3 regions of the Salipaludibacillus sp. HK11 genome follow, and region 3 is predicted to be linked to each of the others. Evidence: riboswitches for the same ligand, from Rfam matches in the RefSeq annotation. Region 3 holds a riboswitch; each other region holds the start of a gene.
The links. A riboswitch is a leader RNA that binds a small molecule or an ion and turns the genes downstream of it on or off. The one in region 3 is predicted to bind lysine.

Region 1 (10,495 bases), 1.5 Mb from region 3:
CTTCGTGAATTTTTATATGAAGTCATCTAATTTTTAATGCCTGCTGGAAACTTAGGGGACCTGACTTGAATTTTTAAGTCAGGTTTTTTGGTTTTTTGACGCTGGCTTGTGACCCAAAGAGAGCTGATTCTGGAAACTTGGGGCACAAGACGATGCCGCTCGTGACCTATAGCGAGCTGATTTCGATCCCATATCATGCTCTAGCTCAATCGCTTGTTAGCCATCCTTACTAAATCACTTCATTATTTCAGCTAAAATCGGCACTTATAACAAAAAACACCTCCAACTCACAAAAGTGAACGGAGGTGGTCTTCTATTTATTTCTCTTCAACTTCTGCAGCGCCTTCTTTTACTTTCTTAATAACAAAATACGCGCAACCAAAATTACAATACTCATATAAATACTCTGTTAAAAAGTTAATTTTTGCATCTGCAGCTGACTTGCGGTTTGTTTCTTCAAAAAAACCTTTTAACCGGAGCTGTTCATAACCCCAATCGCCAACAATATAATCGTATTTATTCAGTACATCACTGTATCTCTCTTTAAAAGCTTCTTCGGACCAACCATCCCGAACTTCTTTTACTAATTCATACGAATGACCTTGAATAGTCACCATTTAACACACCTACCTTTGCTACTTTCTATGTTGCCTTAATTTGATTAAAATTTCAATGCTAACTTCTATTTACCTGTCCATCATTTACCACTTCAAGTTAATCTACAATTGCACATCCTAGAAGTAAGGAGGTGTAATTGTATGAAAAATAAAACAAAAAAGTTAGCTCTTGTCCCGATTCTTCTTCTTTCACTCTCTCTCCCAGCCTGCGGGAATACCGACGATACAGGTGGAGGACAAGCTTTCGACTTTATGCGCGGATTAAAACGGGATGATAACACTCCGGCAATTAACAAAGAAGAAGTGGCAAACTCGAGACACTACACGCAATTTGGCTTTCAACGTAACACGAAAAATTCTGCAAAACAAGATGGTGATATTCCGGGATACTCTGTCTACGACCGTAGCCTTCTTGCTGAAAGCATTAGTGAAATGGCTGCCGTTTTGCGTGAAGTAAATGATGTTGGGGTTCTAGTTACTGATCAACACGTACTCATTGCATATGACAGTGCTTCACCTGACCGTGAAGCTGTAGCTGATCAAGTAAAGCAAACCGCGATGTCTGTTGTTCCAATGTACTACGATGTTTATGTAGCTGATGACATAACCCTCATGGACGAGATTGAACGCTTCAAAGGAAGGTCTTCAAAAGAAACAACTCATGCAAAAGCATTGCAACAAACGATTGATATAATGAAAGAATACCCTCAAGGGACTTCAGCAGATAACGACACACACAATCAGTCACCAAATATGCAGAACAATTAAGGGTACGTATATTTTCTCAAGAAATGATAATAAAGAAAAATCGTCACTAACTTTTAAAGTAGTGACGATTTTTATAGTTTAATTCATAATTGCTGCATTTTTTTGTGCTGCATCTACTTGTTCATCCGCATGATAGGAAGATCTTACTAAAGGACCGGATTCGCAATGTTTGAATCCCTTTGTCATTGCTATTTCTTTCAACTCAGCAAATTCTTCTGGAGTCCAATATTTTTGAATTTTCAAATGAGATTTTGTCGGCTGAAGATATTGACCTAATGTCAAAATATCAACGTCTACCGAACGTAAATCGTCCATCGTCTCAATGATTTCTTCTTTCGTTTCACCTAATCCGAGCATGAGACTTGTTTTAGTCGGAATTTTAGGTTTCATTGCTTTTGCTCTACTCAGTACTTCTAATGTCCTTTCGTACGTTGCTCGTGCTCGAACTGTTGGAGTAAGTCTACGAACCGTTTCAACGTTATAGTTAAAAATATTTGGATTAGCATCAATCAGATTTTTCAAGTTCTCTTCTTTACCACCCATGTCTGATGGAAGAACTTCAACGGAAGTGAACGGACTTTGTCGACGAATCGCTCGCACGGTTTCCGCAAATACTTTTGATCCACCGTCTTTTAGATCATCTCTAGCAACTGCTGTAATTACCACGTGTTTTAAACCCATTAGCTTTACTGACTCCGCTACTCTTTCAGGCTCTTGCTCGTCCAATTCTGTTGGCAGCCCTGTCTTCACGGCACAAAAACGACACGCACGAGTACAAATATCACCTAGAATCATGAACGTCGCAGTTTTTCTTTCAGCCCAACACTCATGAATATTGGGACATTTCGCTTCTTCACACACTGTATGTAAATTTTTCTCTCTCATTAGCTTCTTCAAGCCTTTATATGAGTCATTCGTATTAAGTTTGATTTTTAACCATTCAGGTTTACGGACATGCTCTTCTTTTTTAGCCATCGTCCTCACACTCCTTTGTTCTTTTTACTAACATGAGACTTCCTACGATTTTTTTCACAATATTAACTTTAACACGATATTGTAAAGATAACAAAGAACTTAGTTCCTAAATCTAAGCGTATGAAAACAAGTTATTTGTCAAAGTATAAAAGAAATGTTTGTTAAAGGAGATGCACATCTTGACATTTAAACAATTGACTTATTTCATCGTGATAATTTCTGTTATGTTATTTTTTCAAAATCCAGCTATCGCTTCTAATATTGATGAGATGACATCTGAAGAACTCGATCAGGAGCGTATGGCCTTATACGTGAAAACAGAAGCCGAGTCGTCTGTCCCATGGTACTACTTCGCAGCTGTTGATAGTTATGAACGAGGACTTCGCAAAGCAAGAAACGATTTACCAAAAGAAGAAGGACTTATCGCCATTTTTATCCCCCAAGAAAAATGGGTGGGAATGACAAATCCTGACCCCGAGGACCAAAATCCTCGATCTATTGCTTTTTTTGAAGGGATCGGAAAAGATGGAAATGGTGACGGTGTTGCTGAGCTTAATAATGATGAGGATATACTCTATTCTTTTGCTTCTTTTTTGGCCACTTACGGATTTACTGAAAAAGACGTACAAATTGCCCTATGGGATTATTATCAGCGTGATAAAGCAGTAGAATTGGTGTCTGGACATGCAAAAACATATCGCACGATCGATTCACTCGACTTAAGGAAACGGGCTTTTCCTCTGCCACTCACAGCCAATTATAGCTATCGCAGTACGTGGGGGAATTCAAGAGGTTGGGGCGGTAAACGAATTCATGAAGGAACCGACATTTTTGCTGGTCATGGATTACAGGTAAAGGCAACAACATTTGGAATAGTTGAATTAAAAGGTTGGAATAAATTTGGTGGATGGCGAATCGGTATTAGAGACACAGATAATGTTTATCATTACTACGCACATTTAAATAGCTTTGAAAAAGGAGTTGACCGCGGTACCGTCGTTCAGCCAGGAGATGTCATTGGATATGTAGGTAGCTCTGGTTATGGAAAAGAAGGAACACAAGGAAAATTCCCACCACACCTTCATTACGGTATGTATCGAGATAATGGATTCTTCGAATGGTCGTTTGATCCACACCCTTCTTTAAAGGTATGGGAGCGAGCAGAAAGAAAACAAAATAATTCTTAGTTCAAAGAAAAACTCAGCGACAAAAAAATAGTCGCTGAGCTTATTTTAACCGCGTTACGTTTTGCTATAATTACTCGAAAATTGATAAAATATTTAAAATCAAAATCCATAAAATTCCTATTGGTGCAATAATTCGAATAAACCATAACCAGATGACTCCGATAACACTATTAGTTAAACCAGTTTCTTTTAGTGCATCAACTTTATTCCATCCCCATCCAACGAATAAGGCAACAATAAATCCACCTAGGGGAAGCGTGTATTGATCCGTGATCATATCAATGAAATCAAGGAATGGCTCCCCAAGAAAAGTCATCGATAAAGGTCCACCTTGGCTTAATGCGGATGGAATACCAACCAACGTAACGACAACACCTGCTACGATTGTTGTTAGTTTACGATTCCAATTCATCTTGCGCATCACATAAGAAACACTTACTTCCAAGAGTGAGATCGCAGAAGATAAAGCGGCAATTGCTACAAGGAAGAAGAATAGTATTGCAAAAAATGTTCCTCCAGCTCCCATTTGAGCAAATACTTCAGGCAACGTGATAAAGATTAAACCTGGCCCACTCGCAGGGTCTAGCCCAAACGTAAACACAGCTGGGAAAATCATAATACCTGCAATAATCGCAAATAACGTATCAAGTACTACAACTCCACCGGCAGCAGTTGGAAGTTTCGTATCTTTCGGTAAATAACTTGCGTACGTAATCATCGCACCCATACCTAATGAAAGAGTGAAAAATGCTTGACCAATCGCGGCCGAATAAACATTTGGATCTCCAAAAGCACTCCAATCTGGAGTAAATAAGAATCTTAATCCTTCTCCAGCACCGTCAAGTGTTAAACTATAACCAGCCAATATAATTAAAATTAATGCTAATAAAGGCATAAAAATACGGTTAGAAAGCTCAATTCCTTTTTTAACACCGAAAAATACGATGCCAATAACGATTGCCATGAAAAGGAATTGCCAGAAAACAGGTCCTCCTGCTCCTCCGATAAAGTCTACGAAGAAATCTTCATATCCACCTTGCCCCACCGCTCCAGCGGCACCGGTTAAGTAACTAAACAGGAAGTAACCGACCCAACCTGCAATAACTCCATAGAAAGATAAAATCAAGAATGATGTCACAACACCTAGTACGCCACCGATTACCCAAGGTTTTCCTGGGGCTATGTTGTTAAACGAGCCTACCACATCCGACTGCCCTCGTCGACCAATTGAGAATTCAGCTAGCAATACCGGAAGTCCAACAAGAAAAATACATAATACATAAATTAATAAAAAGGCCGCTCCACCGCTATCGCCTGTTACATACGAAAAACGCCAGATATTTCCTAAACCTACCGCTGAACCAACTGCGGCTAAAATAAAGCCCATTCTCGTGGCCCATTGTTCCCGTCCATTATTCATAGTCATAACTCCTCTCTTTCATATTTTAATATTTATTCGCTCTTTGCCATCTTATTATAATTGTCTGACAATTGTCAAAGAGTTTCGGTATATATTATATAAGTGTCCCAATTATTCTTATTTGCTAAGCTGCTTGATATAATCTCACAATGACTGTTTTTAGGATAAGAATTGTTATTGCAAACGTCACAGCCCCAGCTAATAATCCAATCCAAACACTTCCAGAGAAACCTAATGCTAAAAACGAAATTGTTGCTATCACCCCAACAATTAGTGCATAGGGTAGTTGTGTCAGCACATGATCTATATGATGACTACCTGCACCTGCTGAGGATAAGATCGTCGTATCAGATATAGGTGAGCAATGATCTCCAAATATCGCACCGGCAAGTACAGCAGCCAATACTGGTAGAATAAGCGTAATATCCGTTATCGCTGCAATTTCCCCTGCAATCGGAAGCATGATTGCAAACGTCCCCCATGACGTACCTGTGCTAAATGCCATAAAACCAGCAATAAGGAACAGTAAAGCAGGAAGGAACCCTAATTGTATATGCTCATCAACCAATGAGGCCAAGTATTCACCCGTTCCTAGATCACCAATGATTTCAATGATTGTCCAAGCGAATAATAAAATATAGATGGCAGGAAGCATCGATTTTACACCTGCCCATAATCCAAGTCCTAGATGTTTCATTGGAAGTTTTCGTAATAATGAAATGGCAATCGTCATTACTAAACTGATTAATCCCCCATACAACAATGCTGCAGCAACATCAGTATTTTCAAACGTAGCTAGTAATGATCGTTGGCCTTCCTCTGTTCCCTGAATACCTGTAACCACCATAAACAGGACTGTTGCAATGATAAGTGTAACGATCGGCCAAATTAAATCGGCCACTTTACCATCCGCCATAGGGATTGCATCTTCGCTATCACCTGGAACTGGCCCCTTTTCCTTATCTACAAGTTCACCCGTATTCTGAGCTCGTTCCTCATGCGTTCTCATCAGACCTATATCCAACTTAAAATATGCTACTGCAAAAACGAGCAAGATTGCAAAGATCGCATAAAAATTCATCGGCGCAATGAACAAAAAGGCTTGAAGGGCTTCATATTGAGTAACCCCATGGGTAACTAAGATTCCACCAATAATCGTAATAATGTATGCCCCCCAGCTTGAAACTGGAGAAATAACACAAATTGGTGCAGCTGTTGAATCGACAACATATGCTAGCTTTGCTCTTGAGATTTTATGCCTATCTGTGAAGGGACGACTAACATTCCCAACGGTCAGACTGTTAAAGTAATCATCAATGAAGATAATGATCCCTAGGAACCCTGCAACAAACTGAGCAGCTATTCGCGATTTGACTTTTGTCAATGCCCATTCGCCAAAAGCTCTACTACCTCCTGTCACCGTAATAAGTGCTGCAATCATACCAAGGATTAATAAAAACAAAATAATGTAAAATTCCCAAGTATTTACTCCACCCTCAGAAATAAAAATACCTGCAACAATAGTGAAAATTTGCGATATTGTTTCATTAAGAAATAACTCTTCTGATTGGTTTATCATCAATGCTCCAACAACAATTCCTATCCCAAGAGATAACAATACTCGTTTGGTGATAATCACCATTACAAGCGCTAAAACCGGTGGTAATAATGTTAAAATACCATGTTCCTCCATTTGGATCCTCCTAAAAATAAATTAATTCCTACAGATAATCGTTACATTGCTACAAATAGACAGCCAATTCGATATATAATTCAATCCTTCTGACACATAACAATTTCCGACAAATTTCGCAACGTGTCCATAGTCTCTTTTATGACTATGATACCCAAAACTTATCCACCACTCAAAAATCTTTCGTTTCCTAACCATCAAAAAACGACAAAGGAAATTTCCCTTGCCGCTTCATAATGAAGTCAAGATGTCGATTCCCCATCAACTGAAGTAGTACTCCACTAAGGTTTCCCTTTAGTGACAGTGTTACATTTATTTAATGTAACCCCAGCTATTATATCCCGGACAGAACATAATAACTTCGGCAAAACTCCCTTTCAGAAACGGTCATCGTCGTCCAAACTCTCGTTTCCTACTTCTGCATTTTGCGCCTCTACCTCACCGTAAATGAGGTATTTACTCTTTATTTAATTACAAATCCGAAACTTATCATATCAAAAGATTCTTTTCTTTTCAACTGTTTTATTTTTGGATCTAATTGCTTATATTTCTGTCAGTTTCCATATCGAAATCTTCACTAACTTCTTCTTCTGGTCTTTGGATGACAGCTGGCGTCATTCCACCTTCACCACCCGGTCCACTATAAAAATCTGGAACTTCTCCAGGTATCCATACCATTGCTACAGGAATCGATGTTTTTACCACTTCCGTATTTGTCGCAAATGGAATAACAACCTTAACATCGACTTCAATTTCTATCGAGATACTCATGTACGTATTATTAATTCCAACAGATACAATGTTCTCCTTCAGTTGCGGCTGCACATCTCCAATCGCTGATAAACGAACAGGAACTCGAGGTCCTAAGTGTGCGAGTAGTGCGTTGTTAGTCGCTTGACCTAAAGGAATCATATGAATAATTCCATCTTCAGAAAATGTCGCTCCTTCGCTATGGACATCGACTTCATTCGGAATACGAAGATCCTTCACTCGTCCATGTTCAATATCATTTAAATAATTCTGCACACGTTTCGTAGTCTCTTGTAACACCCGATTATATATAACTTGATTGTATTGAACAGACATGACCTTCCCGTCTTCATCTCGATCAAATTCGACAAGATTCTCCAATTCCGTATCCTCAAGGATATGACGAGATATCGCATCATTGATAGCTAATGTACCAATTCTTTGCGTCTCAGTAGTTGCGATCGCCATCAATGTCGGTCTGATACCTTTTTCTACGATGATCAGCCCCTGGACTGTTAAGATAATGAAAATGATAAACGAAATCATTAATACATAACGAAAAGGAAGAGGTCCTTTTTTCTTACGGCTAGGCCGCGTGGTGCGAAATACTTTCATTTTGATTCCCCCTCCCCACATTCATATGCAAGGAGAAACAAAGATTGTACTAAAAAATTCTCCAAGATTGTCTCCTGAAGAATTTTTTCTATTTTTATATTCTTTCATAGATAAGAAACGTATGCGAATACTGATTTTTCTCATCAACAATTCCTTGTTCTTCAGATACGATTTCCCAATCTTTTTCACTAATTTCAGGAAAGAAAGTATCTCCTTCAAAGAATTGATGAATTTTTGTTATGTACAATCTTTCTGCTTTAGGAAGAAGTTGTTCATAAAGTGTCGTCCCACCGATGACAAAAAATTCATCTCGCTCTTTCATCAATTGATCAACATCAGACAACTCGTGAATAATTTCTACACCTTCCACTGAAAAATCTCGATCTCTTGTCAAAACAATATTTCGTCGTTTCGGTAACGGGCGCCCAATCGACTCGAACGTTTTCCGCCCCATGAGGATTGGATGACCCGTCGTGATTTTCTTGAAATATTGTAATTCTGCCGGTAAGTGCCATGGCATATCACCGTTTTTCCCAATCACTCTACCCTCTGCAAAGGCAGCAATCATCGAAATCATACCGACACCTCACCTTTAATATGAGGATGAGGATTGTAGTCAATTAATTCAAAATCATCAATCGTGAAGTCTTCAATTTTTTTCCGATTAGGATTTAATTTCATTTTTGGTAGCGATCGGGGTTCTCTCGTTAACTGAAGATTCACTTGGTCTACGTGATTGAGGTATATATGCGCATCTCCTAATGTATGCACAAAATCGCCTACTTCTAATCCACACTCTTGCGCGATCATCATCGTTAACAACGAGTAAGATGCTATATTGAACGGAACACCTAAAAATGTATCTGCACTACGCTGATAAAGCTGACACGATAGTTTTCCATCTGCTACGTAAAACTGAAACAAACAGTGACAAGGTGAGAGTGCCATCTTGTCCAAATCAGCTACATTCCAAGCATTGACAATCAATCTTCGTGAATCCGGATTTGTCTTTATTTGCTCAATGATCGATCCGAGTTGATCAATCGTTTCTCCATTTGGAGTTGGCCATGAACGCCATTGTTCTCCATATATTGGTCCTAAATCACCATTTTCATCTGCCCATTCATTCCAGATTCTAACGTTATGTTCTTTTAAATAAGCAATATTTGTCTCACCTTTAATAAACCACAACAGTTCATGGATGATCGCGCGAAGTGCTAATTTCTTCGTCGTCAATACAGGAAATCCTTTCGATAAATCAAATCTCATTTGGTAACCAAATGTACTGATCGTCCCCGTTCCCGTGCGATCTTCCTTTTTTGTTCCATTTTGTAAAATATGGTTACATAATTCTAAATACGCCTTCATTACTACACCTCATTTAATGTTTACTGACTACTTATCAGTAATTCTTGTACTGATCTATCACCGTTTCACATCCAACAATTGTAACATTCAATTCATCCGATAGATCCAAATCTTCTTGGATACTTTGTTTATCTTCATCATTTATTATACGGATAATCGGTCTTGATGGTAAATCCGAATTAACTTTTGCGACAATTCCTTCTTTGCCGTTACTAAGCTTTACTTGCAAACCAATTGGATAAATAGCGACTGTTTTTGCAAAAGCATCAACCAGTTCTTTTTCAAAAAGAGTACCGGAACCACTGTATAATAACTCTAGCCCTTCATGCGGAAGCATCGCTTTACGATAAATCCGATTCGAGGTAACTGCATCAAATACATCAGCAACACCAATGATTTTCGCGTAATAATGAATATCAGCACCAGCTAACTGTCTAGGATATCCGGAACCATCTAGTCGCTCGTGGTGTTGAAAAGCACAATGAGCCGTTAAAAGCGACAGTGTATGAGACTTTCGCAGCATCTCAAATCCAACGGAAGCATGGTTTTTAATGAGGTCAAATTCTTCATCCGTTAATTTTTCCGATTTATTGAGTACTTCTAATGGCACGCCCATCTTGCCTAAATCATGTAGCATTGCGCCTAATCCGAGATCATGAAGTTCAGAATTGTTTAAGCCCATTTTCTGGCCTAACGCTAAAGAATACACAGTCACATTTAAGGAATGATGAAACACATAGCTGTCAAAAGATATTACTTCAGAAAGCATCGATACCGCTTCTTTATTCGATTCAATTTCTGTTAAAATATCTTTGACTACATGTGAGAAAGCAGGTGATAATTTATCTATATCAATAGATTTCCCTAGGGCCATTTGATCGGAAATCGTATTGAAATTTTCTTGTATCGTTTTCAGTGATTTTGCCCGAGTCTTTGCATTTATCGTGTCCTCCACATAAATATCATCCGTTAAAGGATCCTCCACATATACGTAAGAGATACCTTTATTTTTTAACCTTTCCCGCATGTTATCTGACAACTCAACACCGCTGTTTAATAGTGGTTGACCTAAATCGTTGTAAATGGCTTTTGCTAAACGGTC
Region 2 (10,495 bases), 970 kb from region 3:
GCACGTCACAGTGGCATGAATGTTCTAGGGATGTCTTGTATTTCGAATATGGCAGCAGGGATTCTCGATCAACCACTTACTCACGATGAGGTAATGGACACAACGGAAAAAGTAAGAGCTGATTTCCTTCAATTTGTGAAACAAATTGTAAAGAAAATGAAGGGTTAGGTGAAATGATGACTTCAGTTAATATGATTCAAGAATCAGCAGAATGGATCAAACAAAAAATAACTGTTGAACCAATGGTAGGGTTAATATTAGGGTCTGGTTTAGGTGATTTAGCAGACGAAATTGATCAACCTGTCCATCTTTCATACGAGGATATTCCGCATTTTCCAACTTCAACAGTGGCTGGACATAAAGGACAGCTTGTTATCGGTTCGTTAGAAGGGAAACCTGTCATGGCGATGCAAGGTAGGTTCCATTATTATGAAGGGTATTCTATGCAAGAAATTACATTTCCGGTCCGCGTCATGAAAGAATTAGGCTGTGAGAGTTTAATTGTCACCAATGCATGTGGTGGAATGAATGACGATTTTCAACCCGGAGACCTAATGATCATTGATGATCACATTAATTTCACTGGTGGAAATCCGTTGATCGGCAAGAATTTAGATGGCTATGGTCCGCGTTTCCCAGATATGAGCAATACTTATACTCCAGCTTTACGTGAACATGCTTTTGAATCTGCAGAAAAATTAGGACAAGAGATTCAAAGAGGTGTTTATGCAGCTGTCAGTGGACCGACATATATGTCGGGTGCGGAGCTCGTGATGTTACGCAAGCTAGGTGGAGACGTTGTTGGCATGTCTACAGTACCTGAAGCTATGGTAGCACGACACATGTCCATGAATATCCTAGGTATTTCTTGCATCACAGATATGGCTATCGGTGAAACGATTGAAGGGATTACACATGAAGAAGTGATGGAAGTAGCGGCACAAGCAAAACCAAGGTTTAAAACACTTGTTCGCCATGTGTTGAAAACGGGGAAAAGTGAGTTGTGGCATTCGAAAGAGGAGGAATAAACAATGAGAATGGTTGATTTAATTGAGAAAAAGCGAAATGGTCTCGTTCATTCGAAAGAAGAGATCGACTTTATTATTAATGGATATTCCAATGACTCAATACCAGATTACCAAATTAGTGCATGGGCGATGGCGGTATTTTTCAAAGATATGACGCAAGAAGAAAGTGCCTATTTGACAGATGCAATGGTTCAATCGGGCGATACGATTGATCTTTCAGCGATTGAAGGAATTAAGGTTGATAAGCATTCTACTGGTGGTGTGGGGGATACAACGACATTAGTTTTAGCTCCTTTAGTTGCTAGCGTAGGAGTTCCAGTTGCGAAGATGAGTGGCCGAGGTTTAGGTCATACTGGTGGTACGATAGATAAATTAGAGGCGATCCCAGGGTTCAGTGTGGAAATTACTAATGAAAAGTTTATTGAATTAGTAAATAAAAATAAAGCGGCGGTTATTGGGCAGACTCAAAATTTAACACCTGCAGATAAAAAGCTTTATGGCTTAAGAGATGTGACTGCAACAGTAAATTCGATCCCACTCATCGCAAGTTCCATTATGAGTAAAAAAATTGCTTCAGGTGCAGATGCAATTGTGTTGGATGTCAAAACAGGGTCAGGCGCTTTTATGAAAGAGTTGTCTGAGTCAAAAGTTTTAGCCGAGGCGATGGTGAAAATCGGTAACAACTTGGGTCGTCAAACTTCAGCGGTTATTTCAGATATGAGTCAGCCGCTTGGTTATATGATCGGAAATGCGTTAGAAGTGAAAGAAGCGGTTGATACATTGAAGGGGAAAGGACCGAAAGATTTAACTGATCTTTGTTTAACACTTGGTAGTCATATGGTGGTGTTAGCGAAAAAAGCAAAAACGCTTACTGAAGCAAAAAAGTTATTGCAAGAAGCAATATCGTCTGGAAAGGCTTTGCAACAATTCAAGCTGTTCGTTGAATCACAAAATGGCGATTCATCAGTAATAGATAATCCTGAAAAACTTACTGCTGCCAAATATAAAGTAGATATTCTAGCAGAAAAAAATGGATATGTAGCAGAAATCGTCGCTGATCAAATTGGTGTGGCAGCGATGCTTCTCGGAGCAGGACGAGCGACAAAAACTTCAGAAATAGATCTCTCTGTTGGTATCGAACTACGCAAGAAAATCGCAGATCAAGTGAATGTTGGAGAACCGATAGCGACCATTTACGCGAATCAAGAAGATATTGAAGCATCAAAACAAAAAATTATCTCTTCGTATAAAATTTCAACGACAAAAGTAGATGCACCAAAGTTAATCTACGATGTCATCTCTTAATTTAAAGTTACCCTCGCTATAACCCATAGCGAGGGTAACTTTTTTTGTTTAGTCAAGACGAAAAGGGGTATCTACCATAGCTGCAGCTTGTACTACCAACATGTGCCCCATCTATGCTCAATTAGCTAGGCAAAGGATACAAGATGAAAAGCAGCAGTATCTCGCTCCAAATAGAACTCCCAACACGACACTTTATCCATATTTCATTTTTCTTTTAAAAAATTAGAATAAAATATTTATCACTTGGAGAAAATAAAGAGAACTCAGATTGAAGACTAGCGGAGGGATATGAATTGAAAAATGTTGTAATGGGTTTTCTAACTATTCTAGTATTTATCTATCAAACCCCATTTGTCCAAGCAAATGAAGAAAATCAAGACTTTGCCGATGAAGCAACTTCGGCTATTTTAATGGAACGAGATACCGGCGAGGTACTTTATGAAAAAAACAGTAACGAAGCTCTTCCTCCGGCAAGTATGACAAAAATAATGACGATGTTGCTAATCATGGAAGCGATTGATGATGGCGATTTATCATGGGATGAAAAAGTTCGAACGAGTGAAAGAGCGGCCTCAATGGGAGGGTCGCAAATATTTTTAGAACCTGGAGAGGAAATGACTGTAGAACAAATGATGAAAGGTATTGCTATTGCCTCTGGTAACGATGCTTCGGTTGCGATGGCAGAACACTTAGCTGGTTCAGAAAAAGAATTTGTGCGGCTTATGAATGAAAGAGCAAAAGAATTAGGATTGAAAAATACAAACTTCGTTAATTCAAATGGGTTACCTGCTGAAAATCACTACACATCCTCATACGATTTAGCGATAATTGGGAAAGAACTTTTACACCATGAAAAAATCACAGAGTTTACCAGTGTTTACGAGGATTATTTAAGAGAAGATTCGGATGACCCATTTTGGTTAGTGAACACGAATAAATTGGTCAAATTCTATCCTGGTGTGGATGGATTAAAAACAGGTTTTACTAGAGACGCGATGTATTGTTTGACGGCGACAGCAAATAAAGATGGAATGAGAATGATCTCGGTTGTTATGGGGGCGCCTACACCGAAAGATAGAAACCGTCAGATTACTGAAATGTTTGATTACGCTTATAGTCAATACAAACTTCATAATCTATATGAGGCACAAGATGTATTGGGGAAAGTAAGAGTTGATAAAGGAAGTAATCGTGAAGTGGATGTAATGATAGAAGAACCACTCTCAATCCTAATTAAAAAAGGCGAAGATATTGAAGGGATGACCGAAAAAGTGACATTAAATAAAGACGTTAAAGCACCAATTGAACAAGGAACTCAATTGGGAAAGATTGTACTAGAGAATGATGGAAAGGAAGTTACCAGTAAAAATCTAGTCGCATCTGACTCCATCGAACGAGCTTCGTTGTGGCAATTAGTAAAGAGGACTTCATCGCTCATGTTTGGTGGATGAAGTTATCTGAGAAAAGCGCGAAGACAGAATATCCTAATACTCTGAGGTAGGGAACCTACAACCCAGAATACCCAGGTTAAAATTAACACGAATTTCAACTGGTTTTAGCGAATCTGCACTAGTTTTGTTTTTGGGAAGGATTAAAGGTTGTTTAAAAGGAATTAGTTGAGCGTAACCATCGTTTCCAAATGGAGAGGGAAACCGGAGGGGCATTGAACTTTAATCGAAGGAGTGAAACGTCATGAGTTTGTTAATTGATTTGGAAGAAAAAGAACAAGTACTTTGTGTCAGATTAGTTGGTGAATTGGACCATCATACGGCGGTTAAACTACGTGAAAGAGTGGATGCGGCATTAACGGAGCATCATCTAACTCATGTATTGATGAATTTAGAGAAGCTTACATTTATGGATAGCTCTGGCTTGGGAGTCGTTCTTGGTAGGTATAAGAAGGTAAAAACTGTTGGTGGAGAGATGGTTATATGTTGTATGTCTCCTCAAGTGAAGAGGTTATTTGAGCTTTCAGGTTTATTTAAAATTGTTACACTTGCCACTAACGAAAGAGAAGCGTTACTCAGTTTGGGGGTGGCGTCATGAATAATCGGATGGAGCTTTCATTTTTAGCAAGAAGTGCAAACGAATCATTTGCGAGAGTTTCAGTAGGAGCATTCGTGAGTCAACTTGATCCAACATTAGATGAGTTAACAGAAATAAAAACCGTTGTGAGTGAAGCGGTAACTAATTCAATCATACATGGATATCAAGAAAGTGATGAAGGGATCGTGTATATCGAAGTTGAGTTGATTGACGACACAGTAAAGCTCGTCATTCGTGATGAAGGGAATGGCATTGGTGATTTGGAAGAAGCACGGGAACCACTATACACTTCTAAACCTGAATTGGAGAGAAGTGGAATGGGATTTACTATAATGGAGAATTTCATGGATAACATTGAAGTAGATTCTGAGCCAATGAATGGAACAACAGTTACATTGATGAAACGACTCTCGAAGCAAAAAGCCTTTTGTAATTGAGAGGATACCCTATGATGAATCTAGATTATAAGAAGACTAAGAAGAAACATTTGCAAGATAAAGAGGTTAAAGAATTAATCGCACAGGCTCAGAAAGGGGATCGAACAGCTAGAGATAGGATAGTTCACCATAATACAAGACTTGTGTGGTCCGTTGTTCAGCGATTTATGAACCGCGGATATGACCAAGACGATTTATTTCAAATTGGCTGTATAGGCTTAATTAAATCAATAGATAAATTTGATTTAACTTACGAAGTGAAGTTTTCGACGTATGCAGTGCCAATGATAATTGGTGAAATTCAGCGGTTTTTAAGAGATGATGGAACTGTGAAAGTAAGTCGATCTATTAAAGAATCAGCTAATCATATTCGAAAAATGAACGATGAGTTATCAAAGACTCTTGGCCGAGTGCCGACAATACAAGAGATTGCTAACAAGTTGGATCTGTCGCCAGAGGAAGTTGTATTTGCACAAGAAGCCAGTCGCCAACTCGCTTCGATTCATGAGACAGTGTATGAAAACGATGGTGATCCTATTACAATTCTCGACCAAATCTCAAATCCTGATGATGGGAAATGGTTTGATAGAATCGCTTTAAAAGATGAAATTGATAAATTAAATGAACGAGAAAAACTGATTATTTACTTACGGTATTACAAAGATCAAACTCAATCTCAAGTTGCTGAGAGATTAAGCATTTCCCAAGTACAAGTTTCTCGATTAGAAAAGAAAATACTAGATCAATTAAAGGAACAACTCAACGAATAATGTTGAGTTGTTTTTTTGTATGGAATTGAATACTTTCACTAATACTAAGTTAGTACAAACAAGCTGAGACGAGAAGGTGAGTTCATGACGAGATTGAAAAAAGTGATCTTTATAACAGATGGCGATGAATCGGCTGTAAATGCAGCTAGTGTCGCGGCAAATTCTCTTCAATGCTATTTTCTTTCTTTATCTAAGGGAAATCCTAGTATTATCCAAACAGACGTTTTAATTAGAAAAATATTGGAAGCTCCGATAGAGCCTGTCATTGTTTTATTTGATGATGCGGGATACCCAGGCATTGGTCCTGGAGAATCGCGTATGAGAGGCGTAGCGAATTCCCCTTTTATTCAAGTGTTAGGTGTTATCGCAGTTGCTGCTCATACAGATACAGACGATTGGTCAAAAGTGGACGTATGTGTTGATCGCTATGGAAATATTACAGAATACGGTGTTGACAAAGCTGGGATAAAAGAAACAGAAATAAAAAGAATACGAGGGGATACTGTGGATCTTTTAAATGTCAATGAAGATCCAATCATTATTGGGGTTGGTGATGTAGGAAAAATGGGAGGGTATGATGACTTTGAAAAAGGAGCCCCTGTCACAAAAAAAGCGATTCAATTGATTTTGGAAAGGAGTGGTCTAAGTGACCCACCAAGATGAAAGCAAGATTGACCATCCTATTTCAGAAGACATCCATGAAAATGAGCGTTGTCTAAAAAAGCGAGTTGGTATTGGTGAAAGTTTTGACGTAGGTGTTAGAAAAATATCTGTCCTCGATAAAGAAGTTCAATTTTATTTTGTAAATGGATTGTGCGATATTCAATACATTATTGAATTGTTAAAAGAACTAATGTTTCTTGATGCGGTTGAACAAAAAAAATCTAGTGTAAAAGAGCAGATTTTAAACCGGCTAACTCATGTACAAGTAGAAGAAGTAGGTACGCTAGATGAAGCCATCGTAGAAATGTTATCAGGGTTAATTTTTATTCTCATTGAAGGAGATTCCAAAGCCCTTGTGATTGATGTGAGAAATTACCCTGGGAGAGGCCCTGAGGAACCTGATACCGAAAAAGTTGTCAGAGGAAGTCGAGACGGTTATACGGAAAATATTATTGAAAATACTGCATTGACAAGAAGAAGAATCCGCGATGAACGATTAAGAAACGAAATTATGCGCGTTGGCCGTCGATCTAAAACTGATATCAGTGTTACTTATATTAAAGGCATCGCGGATCCGAAACTTGTGAAAATTGTTCAGAAAGAGTTAAAAGGCATTGATATCGATGGATTAACCATGGCTGATAAGGCTGTTGAAGAATTTGTAGTTAAACAAGGATATAATCCATTTCCGATGGTTCGCTATACCGAAAGACCTGATGTGTGTGCAACTCATTTATTGGAAGGTCACGTCGTTTTATTTATCGATGCATCTCCAAGTGTGATTATTATTCCAACAACGTTTTTTCACCATGTACAGCATGCTGAGGAATATCGTCAAGCACCGATGGCGGGGACTTTTTTTCGATGGGTGAGATTTTCAGGGATTCTATTTGCTTTATTTATTTTGCCATTTTGGTTGTTAATGGTACAAGAACCCGAGCTTCTTCCCGATGCTTTCGACTATATTGGTCCTTCAGAAGATTCGAATGTACCGGTATTTGGGCAGATTGTTTTAGCAGAGTTAGGAATAGAATTATTAAGGATGGCGGCGATCCATACACCTTCTCCATTAGCAACAGCATTAGGACTTGTTGCTGCTTTGTTAATTGGAGAAATTGCAATAGAAGTAGGACTGTTTATTCCTGAGGTAATTCTCTATGTTGCGGTTGGCGCGATCGGAATGTTTGCAACACCAAGTTATGAATTGTCAGTTGCATTAAAAATACTACGACTCGTTCTTCTGTTTTCGGTGGCGCTATTCAACGTCCCAGGGTTTGTCCTAGGTACAGCGGTACTGTTTATCCTGCTCGTACGATCAAAAACCCTAGGGGCGCCATATATGTGGCCGTTCCTACCTTTTTATCCAAAAGCGTTATTTGATATTATTTTCCGGCAGGCAGTACCAATTAAACGGAAGAGACCGAGTATTGTTCATCCGCAGAATGTAACGAAACAAGATGGTTAATAAATTTTCTAATGTATTCGTATGTTAGTTGCATGATGGATAAGAGTGTGATATTGTAAAAAAATAAAATATGGTATAAGATAAGTTATAATGTAGGTAGAGGTGCAAAAAGAATTAGTAAATAGCCTGAGTAAAAGGAAACGATGATGGCTATTGAAAGGTCAATTTGCCGAAGTAACTAAAGCAACTTACTTTAGTTTACTGGGGTGTAGTTAAATAAACTGCTCACTGTCACTGCAATTTGTAGTGGAGCACTAACCTTGATGGATTGCCGGAAACGGAACTCCCAAAAGGGAAATGAGTGTGATTCACATTCATTTCTCTTTTTCTATTGTTCAAGTGTGAGTAAGGTTACAAGGAGTGGGTATATATGGGGTTATATGGAACAAGTAAGATTAATCAGGAGGGTCATTTAACAATTGGTGAAGTTGATGTCACTACTTTAGCTGAACAATATGGCACACCTCTTTATGTATATGATGTGAAAGATATTCGTAATAGGGCGTCAGAGTTTCATCATGCGTTTGAAAATCAACAAGTGCAGTATCAAATAGCTTATGCTAGTAAAGCTTTTAGTTGTATTGCAATGATTGAATTGGCCGATGAACTAGGATTAAGTTTAGATGTTTGTTCAGGTGGGGAACTCTTCACTGCATTGCAAGCTGGATTTCCAGTAGAAAAAATTCATTTTCATGGAAATAACAAAACACCAGATGAACTTGAAATGGCTGTGAAAGAAGAGATAGGATGTATTGTGGTTGATAATTTCACAGAATTATCTTGGCTTATGGGTCTAACGGAGACGTTGAATACAAATATCGACGTATTGATTCGAATTACACCAGGTGTAGAGGCCCATACACATGACTATATCTCAACAGGACAAGAAGATTCGAAGTTTGGCTTTGATTTGAACAGTGGTCAAGCGAAAAGAGCAATAAAAATGATTTTAACGCATTCCCATTTAAAATTGAAAGGTGTTCATTCTCATATTGGCTCACAAATTTTCAATGCAGAAGGTTTTGAGGAGGCAGTTAAAGCGATTTACTTATCGCTAGCAGAATGGAAACAAGAATTGGACTATTATCCTGATGTATTGAATGTAGGTGGAGGATTTGGCATTCGTTATGGAAAGCACGACCACCCACTTCCTCTGCATGAGTATATTGATAAAATGGTGATGGCAGCAAAAGAAGAAGCCGGAAAATTAAATATGCCTGTGCCAGAAATTTGGATTGAACCAGGAAGAGCATTAGTAGGAGAAGCGGGCACAACGTTGTATCGAATTGGTTCGAGAAAAGATATTCCTGGGTTAAGAACGTATATTTCTATTGATGGTGGAATGACTGATAACATTCGACCGGCATTATATCAAGCTGAATACGAAGCTATTTTAGCTAACAAAGCCGATCAAGAAAAATCAGAAGTTGTTTCTATTGCAGGCAAATGCTGTGAAAGTGGAGATATGCTCATTTGGGATTTGGCATTACCTCCAGCTATTCAAGGAGACTTACTTGCCGTATCTTCAACAGGAGCTTATGGCTATTCGATGGCAAGTAATTACAATCGTATTTTACGTCCAGCGGTTGTATTTGTGGAAGACGGTGAACATCATTTGGTTATTGAACGTGAGAAGTTTGAAGATTTAATACGACATGAACGTTCCTACAAGCAACTTATTATGCAAAAAGGATTAGACACACAGATAGGTCAAAATTAACCTCGAAAAATCGAAGGAAATAGAGCGGTTTGATTGTTTTGTTTCCTTCTTTCGTATTTCTCGTGTAAAATAGAAACAATATACATAATTTAATTGAAAAAATGGAGGTAATAATGATGAAAAAAGGTACAATTGCTTTTGAAAATGGTGAAAAGATTGAGATTGAATTTTTTGCTGATGAGGCACCGGGAACGGTAGCTAACTTTGAAAAATTAGCGAACGATGGTTTTTATAATGGTTTATCTTTCCATCGAGTGATTCCAGGTTTTGTCGCTCAAGGAGGATGCCCTGAAGGAAATGGTACAGGGGGACCTGGTTACACAATTAAGTGTGAAACAAAAGGGAATCCACATAAGCATCAAAAAGGAAGTCTTTCAATGGCTCACGCTGGTAAAGACACTGGGGGAAGTCAATTCTTTTTAGTACTTGAACCACAGCCACATTTAGATGGTGTTCATACTGTATTTGGTCAGGTAACAGAGGGGTTAGATATTCTTCCAAGGATTAAAGCAGGCGATCAAATGTCAGAGGTTAAAGTTTACGAAGCATAAAATATGTCCAAAAACGTTCAAATTCTCATTTGGACGTTTTTTTTGAGCAAAATGAAGAACAAATGAAACATCTTGTGATACACTATACAAAATGAATAAACCGTTCCTTCGGGGTAGGGTGAAATTCCCAACCGGCGGTGATGAGGCGCAATAGCCTTTAAGTCCGTGACCCGTTGCTTATATTTAAGCAACGGTGGATTTGGTGAAACTCCAAAGCCGACAGTATAGTCTGGATGGGAGAAGGATATGACGGTTGAAAAAGATGGTTATCTAGGAGAAGTGTGTCTTATGACATTTACTGTTCCTAGAATCACTCTTTTTTACGGAGAGAATTGAATTTTGGTTTTCTCTGTAAACTTTGAGCATCTTTTTCTGCACAAATCATATTCTGAAACTATGTCCTGAAGGGAAATTCCTTTTAGGGCTTTTTTGTTTTAAAAAAAATTGAGTTAAATTACAATTTTTTATCTCAGTTTGATTGATGACTAGAAGTATACGTTTATATAACAG
Region 3 (10,495 bases):
TTAAATCAACTAAAAATAAATCAGTGTAAGAAATAAGTTCATCAAGTTTTGTTACAAAAGACGGACTTGACGAATAACATCCACCTGAACTGTCTATCGTCGTGTGAATACCGAGTTTTTTACATTCTTTAAATAATTCAATAAGAAAATCTAGTTGAAGAAGTGGTTCGCCACCACTTACAGTTACACCACCGTTGGAATGTTTCATGTAAGGTGTATATTTCTGAATATCTTCAATTAAAGATTTAACACTTCTCAATTCACCAGCATCACGATCCCATGAATCGGGATTATGACAGTATTGGCATCGTAAAAGACACCCTTGCGTGAAGATGACATAACGGATTCCCGGTCCGTCTACCATACCTGATGTTTCTACAGAATGAATTCTTCCTTCCATAAGATGACCCCCTAAGAACTAGAAAGCATCGGCAGGATAACTGCTGATGCTTTCCTGAGAAATTTATATCTTTCTATCTGAATGATACGTTTTACATTGATTCGTGGAACGTTCGATTAATAACATCGATTTGTTGTTCACGAGTTAATTTTATAAAGTTTACAGCATATCCCGAAACGCGAATCGTCAATTGTGGATATTCTTCAGGATGCTCCATTGCGTTTAATAATGTTTCACGATTAAATACATTGATATTTAAATGATGACCTTCTTTTTCAGAGTACCCGTCGAGGATTGCAGATAGATTAGCTTTTTGTACATCCTCTTCTTTTCCTAGTGCTTTAGGTACGATCGAGAATGTATTGGAAATGCCATCTAGTGAATTCCCATATGGCATTTTTGCAACGGAATTTAATGAAGCAAGTGCTCCTTTTTTATCTCTTCCGTGAAGTGGGTTAGCACCAGGTGCAAATGGTTCGCCATCTTTACGTCCATCAGGAGTATTTCCAGTTTTCTTTCCGTAAACGACGTTGGAAGTAATCGTTAGAATCGACATCGTTGTCTCTGCATTTCGGTGAGTACCGTGTTGTTTGAGCATATTAGAAAATTTAATAACTAAATCTTTAGCGAGCTCATCAACGCGATCGTCATCATTGCCGTACTGTGGATATTCTCCTTCTACTTCATAGTCTACAGCAAGCCCGTCTGCATCGCGAATAACTTTTACTTTAGAGTGTTTAATGGCACTTAATGAGTCAGCTGCCACGGAGAGACCAGCGATACCTGTAGCCATCGTACGACGTATTTCTTTATCGTGCAGGGCCATTTCAATTTTTTCATAACTATATTTGTCATGCATGAAGTGAATGATATTAAGTGTATTGATGTAGAGTCCTGCAAGCCATTCTAACACAGCATCGTAGTTGCTCATTACTTCATCGTAATCAAGATAATCTGATGTGATTGGAGTAATACCAGGAACGACATTGACCTTCGCTTTTTCATCAACACCACCGTTTATTGCATAAAGTAAAGCTTTTGCAACGTTTGCTCTTGCTCCGAAAAATTGCATTTGTTTTCCGATTGCCATTGCCGACACACAACAAGCAATTCCATAATCATCACCATATTCTGGTCTCATGATTTCGTCATTCTCATATTGTATTGCACTAGTTTCAATCGACATTTTCGAGCAATAATGCTTGAATGTTACTGGTAATGAAGGAGACCATAGTACAGTTAAGTTTGGCTCAGGAGCGGGTCCTAGATTTTTTAAAGTATGAAGGAAACGGAATGAGTTTTTAGTTACTAGTGCACGACCGTCCTGGCCAACGCCACCGATAGATTCTGTTACCCATGTTGGGTCTCCACTGAATAAATCATTGTATTCAGGCGTTCTGGCAAATTTAACTAAGCGAAGTTTCATTACAAAATGATCAACTATTTCTTGAGCTTCAACTTCAGTTAAAGTACCATTTGCTAAATCTCTTTCAATATAGATGTCAAGGAACGTAGAAACTCGCCCTAAACTCATAGCTGCACCGTTTTGTTCTTTTACTGCAGCCAAATATCCAAGATACAACCATTGGAATGCTTCTGTTGCATTCATAGCTGGTTCAGAAATATCAAATCCATATATAGTACCTAATTGTTTTAAGTCTTTAAGCGCTCGAATTTGCTCGGAAGTCTCTTCTCTAGAACGAATCACTTCTTCTGTCATTGCCCCAGAGAAGCTGTTTAATTCGTCTTGCTTTCCTTTAATGAGAAAATCAACACCATAAAGTGCAATACGTCGATAGTCACCAATGATTCGTCCACGACCATAAGCATCTGGAAGACCTGTAATAATACCAACTTTTCTAGCTAATTTCATTTCAGGAGTATAAGCGTCATATACGCCTTGATTATGAGTCTTGGCAAAATCACTGAAAATTTTCTCAACGTCTGCGTCTAGTTCGTAACCGTAAGACTCCAAAGCCGCTTTCGCCATGCGGATCCCACCAAAAGGTTGCATGGATCTCTTGAAAGGTACATCTGTTTGAACACCAACAATTTTTTCTTTTGACTGATCAAGGTATCCAGCATTATGAGAAGTAATAGTAGATACGATTTTTGTATCTAAATCATATACTCCACCTCTTTCACGTTCTTGTGTAGTAAGGTCCATTACTTGCTTCCAAAGATCATTTGTAGCTTCTGTTGCGTTCTCGAGAAAACTCTCGTCACCATTATAAAGAGAGTAGTTGGTTTGAATGAAATCACGAACGTTGATTTCATTATTCCAAAGTCCACTGTTGAAGTTAAACCATGCCGGGTGACTTACATTCTCAATTGTCTTACTCATAATTAACGCCTCCATATAGTTTTAGTTGTAAAACGTGCCATGTCAGACTGATATATTAGTGAATTAAATCACATTTTTAATGTACCTTAAGTATAAAAGTAAAAATGGCTTACAACAATAGCTAAATGTGACACTTTCATGAAAACTAGAACAGAGATCAAATATTTATGTAACAGTTATAATTTTTTAAGAGGTTATTAGTTAGTTTCCCAGTTTAATAAGGTTAAGTTAGATTATTTTACATAAGTGATTTTTCAAATTTTGCTACACTAAAGTGTAACAGATAGATAATGGCTGATTTTAAATGAGCTTATACTAGCTAAAATCTACCTCTAAATAAGTATATAAAGCTGAATCTTTATCATTGTTCAATCGTATATTCTATGTAAAGAAAATTGAATTAATACGATCAAAAGGGGAGAGGTTTATGGATCACTTTAATAAAGATAGCTATTTTGAGCAGCGTGATCAACTAATCAAGCGGCTTCCTGAACCTGAAAAATCAGTCTTTCGTTATTTTCGTGAAGTTGAGGAATCGAATCTTCGTCAGTATGGAAGGTTAACAGTCCATCAGAGAACTCCTATAATGATAACTGCAGAACATTTTATGATGACAGAAGAGGAGACGAAACAAATTTGTTTGTCTGCATCTAATAAATTGAAAGTTCTTTTTAGGAACAAATGGGAGAACTAATAATTCTTGAATTATTCATAAAGCACTAAGATGTGAATATAAAAGGGATCAAAAAAACAATTACTCACACAATTTTTACAGAAAACACTCGATCGACTAAAAGCGAACTCTTTCCGTGCCCAACGCTTTCAGTCTTTCGTTATCGTTCCGAATCAACGAGGCATTCGGAACGTTGGCGGAGTCGAAATTGAAAAACGCTCCGAATCAATGAGGGATTCGGAACGATCGAGGAATCTAAATTGGAAAACGCTCCGAATCAACGAGGGATTCGGACCGTTCGCGGAGTCGAAATTGAAAAACGCTCCGAATCAATGAGGTATTCAGACAGTTCGTTGATTCGAAATTGAAAAACGTTCCGAATCAACGAGGGATTCGGAACGATCGAAGAATCTAAATTGAAAAACGCTCCGAATCAACGGGGCATAACGGGGCACTCGGAACGTTCGAGGAATATAAATTGAAAAACGTTCCGAATCAGCAAGGGATTCGCAATCTTCTCTTTATAACACTCGAGTTTTAGACAGAATACACTCTAAAATTGATCTCAAAATAAATAAAAAATAAATGGCCTTCAAAAAAATGAAGGCCTGCTTTCTGTTACACAGCAGAAGAAAATATCTTATGCCGGATTATATGATGGACTTTCTGCGATTCTTCTGGTGTTAAAGAAACTAGAGGTAATCGAACAGATCCAACTTTAATTGAACACATTTCTAAAGCTGCTTTTACTGGTGACGGGCTAGGAGCACTAAACATGACGTCCATTACTGGTAAAAGTTGACGATGAAGTTGTGCTGCATACTTTACATGACCATTTTCATGTGCTGTAATCATGTCCTTCATCTCGTTACCGATAATATGAGATGACACGGAAACAGCGCCATTCCCACCGATAGATAAAATAGGCAATGTCAAGCTATCATCCCCACTGTAAAGAGTGAAATCATCAGACGTTTTATCAATAATTTCTGACATAGCGTCTAAATCACCGCTTGCTTCTTTAATAGATACGATATTTTTAATTTCTGATAGTCGGATAACTGTAGCAGGGAGCAAAGTGACTGAACTTCTGCCAGGTACGTTATACAACATAACTGGAAGCGGAGTCGCTGCGGCAATAGCTTTGAAATGCGCATACATACCTTCTTGGCTTGGTTTATTATAATAAGGTGTTGCGAGCATGACACCATCGACACCGGCTCTTGTAGCCAACTCAGTTAACTCAATAGCTGCTCTCGTACTATTTGTTCCTGTTCCTGCAATGACTGGACCTCTTCCGTCAACTACTTCAACAGTGAATTCGTAAAGAGATACTTTCTCTTGAATACTTAAAGTAGGAGATTCACCTGTTGTTCCTGCTACGACAATTCCATCAGAACCATTAGCTAATAAATGTTGGATTAATTCTTTCGTTGCTGGAAAATCGATATTGCCATCTTGATCAAAAGGGGTGACCATGGCAGTTAAAATATGTCCGAAATTCATGTGAAGCACCTCTATTCAAATTATTTCCGCCTTAAACGGATGAAGTTCTTGAATAGAGCTAAATCGCTTGTACAACCGTTATTACAAAATATAAAAAGCAGCAACGAGGGTCTCGTTGCTGCTAGAATAGTGTAATTAAACGGTAATCCAGCGTGAGATAGCCCTCCATACAGTCTATTGACTATACGACAGTCCTGCATTTATTCAATAACAGACCCAACAACAAATGTTTGAGCCATTCGTTGTTTCGGCAAAAATCCCTTTTCATGGCTATCAACAGAGCTCATACTCCTCAAGTCATGTACTAATGATTTCTGCACCTCTACTCACTTCAAATATATTGAAGTAAATGATATGAACTTTGAACTAACCATAACAAACTTTTTCTTTATATGCAACATAAAATATAAACATGATTTGTAAAGGAACTGTTATATCGTAAATATAAGTTTCAAAATAGAACACCTTCGTTGAGTGCGGGTGATTTTTACTGTAATATGAAAACTAAGAATTAAGTTATTGTGAGACTTCTTTATTAAATGGTGGGTCATAATAATCCAATTGTTTCTAGTTAGCTAGATTAAGGAATTGTTTTTCAGAACGGTTATAGATGTTATAAAGGAGTTCACCGAAGAGATGCCTAAAAAAATGATCGTTAAAATTATTGCTTTTTTGTTTGTTGTGAGTTTAATGCTCTATATAAATTACGTACATATTGATCTTCATCCTGAACGGATTCAATTAACTATATTATCTTTTGGAATATGGGCACCACTAATATTTATTGCAATATTTAGTCTAAGACCTTTTGTACTCTTTCCTGCCTCGATTTTAGGGGTTGTTGGAGGCTTATCTTTTGGACCAATAATTGGCCCAATTGTAACGTATGTTGGTTCAGTATCTGGCGCTATTATATCTTTTCTTGCCGTGCGTTATTTAGGGAGAAATATTAGACGAAAAAAATGGACGGGAAGAGGCGAAACCATTCAAAAAAAAATCGAAGAGAAGGGATTTTTCTATGTTTTCGCCTTGCGAGTAATTCCGGTGATTAATTTTGATTTAGTTAGCTACTTATCAGCGCTCTCGAGAATTAGTTTTAAGAAATATATTTTTGCTACGATGATCGGTATAATTCCTGGAACTTTAGCCTTTAACTTTTTGGGGGCATCTTTTGTAGAATTAAGTCCACTAATGTTTATTATTACCGGTACGATGTTTGTCGTTGCTTTTTTAGTTCCATTGATAATAAAAAAGATATTAAAAAAGAAGAAAAATATTGATTTAGATTTCCTTTCAGATAAAGAAACTTAAAATTGTTCTGTTATAAGTTTAATGAATTTAGATGAGACTATTAAATGAAATGGCATTATCAGCGGAGTTGTAACTATAATATATGCATGCTTGGAGTGATGTGCAATGCGATTTAGAATCCCCAAAGTACTTCTTATGATAAAGGTATGGTCAATGTTGAGGAGATATTTAAGAAGAAAACGAAGATGATGATTAATTTTCAATAAAGTAGAAGGAATGGTTGAGAAAAATGACCATTCCTTTATTCTTACATGAAGTAATATGTCAATTATGAACTGACTTAGCTATGACATGATGATGGAGATCTTCTAACAAATCGTGGATTGCTAATAATTCATAGAATAAAATAACCTTTCCACTTAATTGATGATCGTACTCAACTTGGTTGTGGACCGCGGAGGGCCTTGAACGAGAAAATTCATAGCGCAGATGGTTGTTTAATTCATCAATAAACTGAAAATAACTATCTCGAATAGGTAAGTCTAGATGAGTAAGCAATAATCCAAATTCGCTTTCAGCCCTTTTCAATAAGATTTGTTCATATTCAGTAAATGAGAGGTTTTTCGGTAAATATTGAAGGTTACCAAAATGTAAGACGGCTCTATGAAGAAATTGAGTCGTTTGTTTTTCTATTGAAAAACGCCGATATTTTTTTATCTTAAAGCGGTGATACCGAAGTTCTTTTCGTTGAAATTGGAGAAGTTGATCTGTCGTAGCGATGTTCCGTTTCAAATTCTCATAAGTTCCCATGTTCTTATAATGATGGTCACGGATAGATGTAAGACGCTGAAAAGATTCGTTCAGTGTTTTTTTAATTTGTTCGATGTGTTGTTGGTTCCTTAGCTCGATATTGTCCAAGTAGTCTGCAGGTAAAATAAGGACATTTACTAACGTAGAAACGGTAATACCGATCGAAGTTGTTCCTAATCGGATCAGAAAAGAAAGTAATAAATAATTTTGTAAATCAGGAATCATAGCAACGGATGTTAATGTAGCCACTAGCGTACCTTCGTATAATTTAAACTTTTGACAAAGTATAATGGTACAAGTGGCTGCAATTGTATAGGTCAGCGGACTTTCACCTAAGAAATAAACCGATCCAGCTGCAAGTGCAGCTCCTATTGCTGATGCAGGAAAACGCACAAGTCCCTTTCTGATCGAGTCATGGGTCGTCGGTTCAATCGTGACGATTGCCGTAATGACAGCGAATATGGCAGGGAGGTCGAATGCTAAGCAGATCATTGATGTTATAAAAACAGCAATTCCTGTTTTTAAAATGCGACTTCCAATTAAGGTGTTTTTGCGTAACTTAGTTTTCAAATTCATTTTGAACTCACTCCGTTTAAACGTTAAGTGTAGCTACTTTAATTATGTAACTTTGTCTTTTGTATGATAGTCCTATTGATTATAACATGATCAATTAATATATAATCTGAATTATTTATTGGAACACTATTGTGAAAACTAGATTTTTGATACAATAATAGAGCGAACGTATGATTGTGTACTGAATAATGATAGGAGGGGTGATTGGTATGGCGATTAGTTTCTATTTAGGACGTTCTGGCTCTGGTAAAACGACAAAAATGCAGACAGAAATGATTGATAAAATGAACGAAAATCCGACTGGGGATCCAATTATTTACCTAGTACCAGAACAAATGACCTTTCAAGCTGAGAAAAATCTCGTCAAAAGGATGGGCAAGGGGATTACTCGGACGCAAGTATTAAGTTTTTCAAGACTTGCTTTAAGAATTCTTCAAGAAGTAGGTGGAACTACCCGTAACCATATCGAAAAAACAGGAATTCATATGTTGTTAAGAAAAATAGTTGAACGAAAAAAACAACAGTTTCAATTATTTCAAAAAGTTGCCACAAGTCAAGGTTTTGTTGAACAATTAGAGCAAATGATAACAGAGTTCAAGCGTTACGATATAGATTCTGATGTTTTAAAGACAGAGATTGAGAGACTACAGGAATCGAATCAAGACGACTCTGCTGAACAACGGACGATAAAAGATAAGCTCCATGATATGTATTTAATTTTGTCGCAAGTGGAAATAGAAATTGCTGATAAATATATTGCGTCTGAAGATTACCTGCAACTATTGGCCGATAAAATTTATGAATCAACCAAATTAAAACAGGCGATTGTGTATGTAGATGGATTTCATAGTTTTACTCCAATTGAGTTAAATGTCCTTCGTTCCTTATTTATTACGGTGAAAGATGTGAACATTGCTCTGACATTGGATCAGCCTGTTGCAACAGTTGAAGACCTTCATCCACTTGATTTGTTTTATGAGACGGGGAACACATATAAACAGCTGTACGACTTATGTGAAGAGTTTGATTTGCCAGAAATATCAACGACGATACTTGACGAATCGAAACGATTTAAGTCGAGTGGGTTGATGTATTTAGAGAAAAATCAAAATCAAAGACCTGCGAAACCTTCAAATAATCATGAGGGAGTCCGTGTCATCAGTTCCGTGCATAGGCGAGGCGAAGTCGAAAGGGTTGCGCGCGAAATTATTTCATTAGTGAGGGACCAAGGATACCGTTATGGAGAAATTGCAATTTTGTTAAGGAATGTTGGAGAATATAGCGACTATTTCGAAACAATTTTTCAAACTGAAAAAATTCCTTTTTTCACTGATCAAAAAAGGTCTGCACTTAATCATCCTCTAGTTGAATTTATTCGTTCTTCCTTGGAAGTTATTCAGCGCCACTGGCAATATGAAGCTGTATTTCGAACGTTAAAAACAGAACTTCTCTTTCCTATGAATGGAGAAAATACTCGTGAGAAAGTCGATCAACTAGAAAATTATGTCCTTTCATACGGAATAAGAGGGAAAAGATGGTATTCTGAGAAACCTTGGACTTATAGGCGGATGGCGACCACAGCTGATAGTAATATCGATCAAACTAATGCTGAACAGTCATATGAAAAGCAAATAAATGAGTTGCGAGATTTATTAATGCAGCCACTAATTAATTTTCAAGCAAGCGTGAAGAAGTCAAAAACGGTACGTGACTATTGTCGAACCCTATACCAACTATTGGAAGACGTACAAGCAGCTGATAAACTCGAAGTTTTGCGAGATGAAGCGGTTAAGCTCGATGATTTACGAGAAGCGCGAGAGCATGATCAACTATGGTCTCAAATTATTCATTTGATCGATCAAATCGTTGAAATTAGTGGAGACGAAAAGATTAGTTTTGAGTTATTTATGAAAATGATTGAAACAGGATTGGAAAGCTTGTCCTTTTCAATTATTCCTCCAGCATTTGATCAAGTGGTGATTGCTGATATGGAAACGTCTCGTGTATCCCAAGTCCGTTGTGCATTTATCATGGGTGTCAATGACGGCGTGATTCCAGCTAAGCCAGATGAAGGAAGTCTCGTTTCGGAAGAAGAGCGAGCACATCTTGAAAAGCAAGGGTTACATTTAGCTCCAGGTGCGGAAAGACAGCTTTTGAATGAATCCTTTTTGATGTATATGGCTCAATCGATTCCACAAGAGAAACTCTATTTTACTTACCCTCTAGCAGATGAGGAAGGCCGAAGCCAACAGCCATCCATGATGTTACATCATATTCAAGATTTGTTTCCAAAGATGTCTATCGAAGTTGCATCTGGCTCTCCACTAGAAGTGAGTGAAGAACAAGAAGAACAAACGTTTATTACGAATCCACAGCAAACACTCTCTCAGTTAACGCAACAACTTCAAGGCTGGAAGCGTGGTTATCATGTTTCTAGCATTTGGTGGGAAGTGTACAACTGGTTTGTAACTAATTCAGCATGGAAAGGGAAAGTTTCAGTTGTATTACAAAGTTTAAACTATAAAAACCAACCAGAGAATTTACCTAAACGATTGACAGAGGCACTCTATGGACCAGTATTGAAAACAAGTGTGTCGAGGATGGAGCAGTTTAATGCTTGTCCATTTTCACAGTTTGCAAATTATGGATTGAAATTAAAAGAACGTGAAACGTTTAAACTCGAAGCACCAGATATCGGGACGTTATTTCATGCAGCCCTCAAAGAAATGGCTGAAACGTTACGAGCAGAAGGGAGAGATTTCTCTAATTTAACGAAACAAAAGGCGGCGTCGATGTCAAAAACGATTGTCGGCAATCTCGCACCTAAAATTCAAAGGGAAATTTTGCTTAGTTCAAATCGCTTCACTTATATTCAACAAAAATTAGAAGAAGTTGTTTCAAGGGCGTCTACGGTCTTGGCAGAACAAGCCAAACG

Region 1: another riboswitch for lysine. It lies ahead of ACM26V_RS12815 (Na+/H+ antiporter NhaC family protein); the one in region 3 lies ahead of dapA (4-hydroxy-tetrahydrodipicolinate synthase).
Region 2: another riboswitch for lysine. It lies ahead of lysA (diaminopimelate decarboxylase); the one in region 3 lies ahead of dapA (4-hydroxy-tetrahydrodipicolinate synthase).

What each region holds. Positions count from the first base shown of each region.
Region 1 covers NZ_CP181045.1:2,626,761-2,637,255, forward strand. The annotation lists gene ACM26V_RS12785 (DUF3055 domain-containing protein) at 1-30, shown strand, start outside; gene ACM26V_RS12790 (YutD family protein) at 318-617, opposite strand; gene ACM26V_RS12795 (YhcN/YlaJ family sporulation lipoprotein) at 759-1,385, shown strand; gene lipA (lipoyl synthase) at 1,464-2,360, opposite strand; gene ACM26V_RS12805 (M23 family metallopeptidase) at 2,531-3,547, shown strand; gene ACM26V_RS12810 (sodium-dependent transporter) at 3,618-4,967, opposite strand; gene ACM26V_RS12815 (Na+/H+ antiporter NhaC family protein) at 5,092-6,660, opposite strand; lysine riboswitch at 6,924-7,104, opposite strand; gene yunB (sporulation protein YunB) at 7,195-8,025, opposite strand; gene ACM26V_RS12825 (dihydrofolate reductase) at 8,120-8,602, opposite strand; gene ACM26V_RS12830 (thymidylate synthase) at 8,599-9,393, opposite strand; gene ACM26V_RS12835 (HD-GYP domain-containing protein) at 9,428-10,495, opposite strand, start outside.
Region 2 covers NZ_CP181045.1:192,114-202,608, forward strand. The annotation lists gene ACM26V_RS01180 (purine-nucleoside phosphorylase) at 1-168, shown strand, start outside; gene ACM26V_RS01185 (purine-nucleoside phosphorylase) at 174-1,028, shown strand; gene ACM26V_RS01190 (pyrimidine-nucleoside phosphorylase) at 1,032-2,333, shown strand; gene ACM26V_RS01195 (D-alanyl-D-alanine carboxypeptidase family protein) at 2,627-3,784, shown strand; gene spoIIAA (anti-sigma F factor antagonist) at 4,026-4,379, shown strand; gene spoIIAB (anti-sigma F factor) at 4,376-4,816, shown strand; gene sigF (RNA polymerase sporulation sigma factor SigF) at 4,831-5,586, shown strand; gene ACM26V_RS01215 (stage V sporulation protein AE) at 5,671-6,249, shown strand; gene ACM26V_RS01220 (spore germination protein) at 6,233-7,714, shown strand; lysine riboswitch at 7,804-7,980, shown strand; gene lysA (diaminopimelate decarboxylase) at 8,085-9,434, shown strand; gene ACM26V_RS01230 (peptidylprolyl isomerase) at 9,551-9,985, shown strand; FMN riboswitch at 10,086-10,234, shown strand.
Region 3 covers NZ_CP181045.1:1,159,355-1,169,849, forward strand. The annotation lists gene pflA (pyruvate formate-lyase-activating protein) at 1-400, opposite strand, end outside; gene pflB (formate C-acetyltransferase) at 492-2,744, opposite strand; gene ACM26V_RS05870 (hypothetical protein) at 3,172-3,438, shown strand; gene dapA (4-hydroxy-tetrahydrodipicolinate synthase) at 4,036-4,923, opposite strand; lysine riboswitch at 5,074-5,256, opposite strand; gene ACM26V_RS05880 (TVP38/TMEM64 family protein) at 5,560-6,234, shown strand; gene ACM26V_RS05885 (FUSC family protein) at 6,499-7,560, opposite strand; gene addB (helicase-exonuclease AddAB subunit AddB) at 7,770-10,495, shown strand, end outside.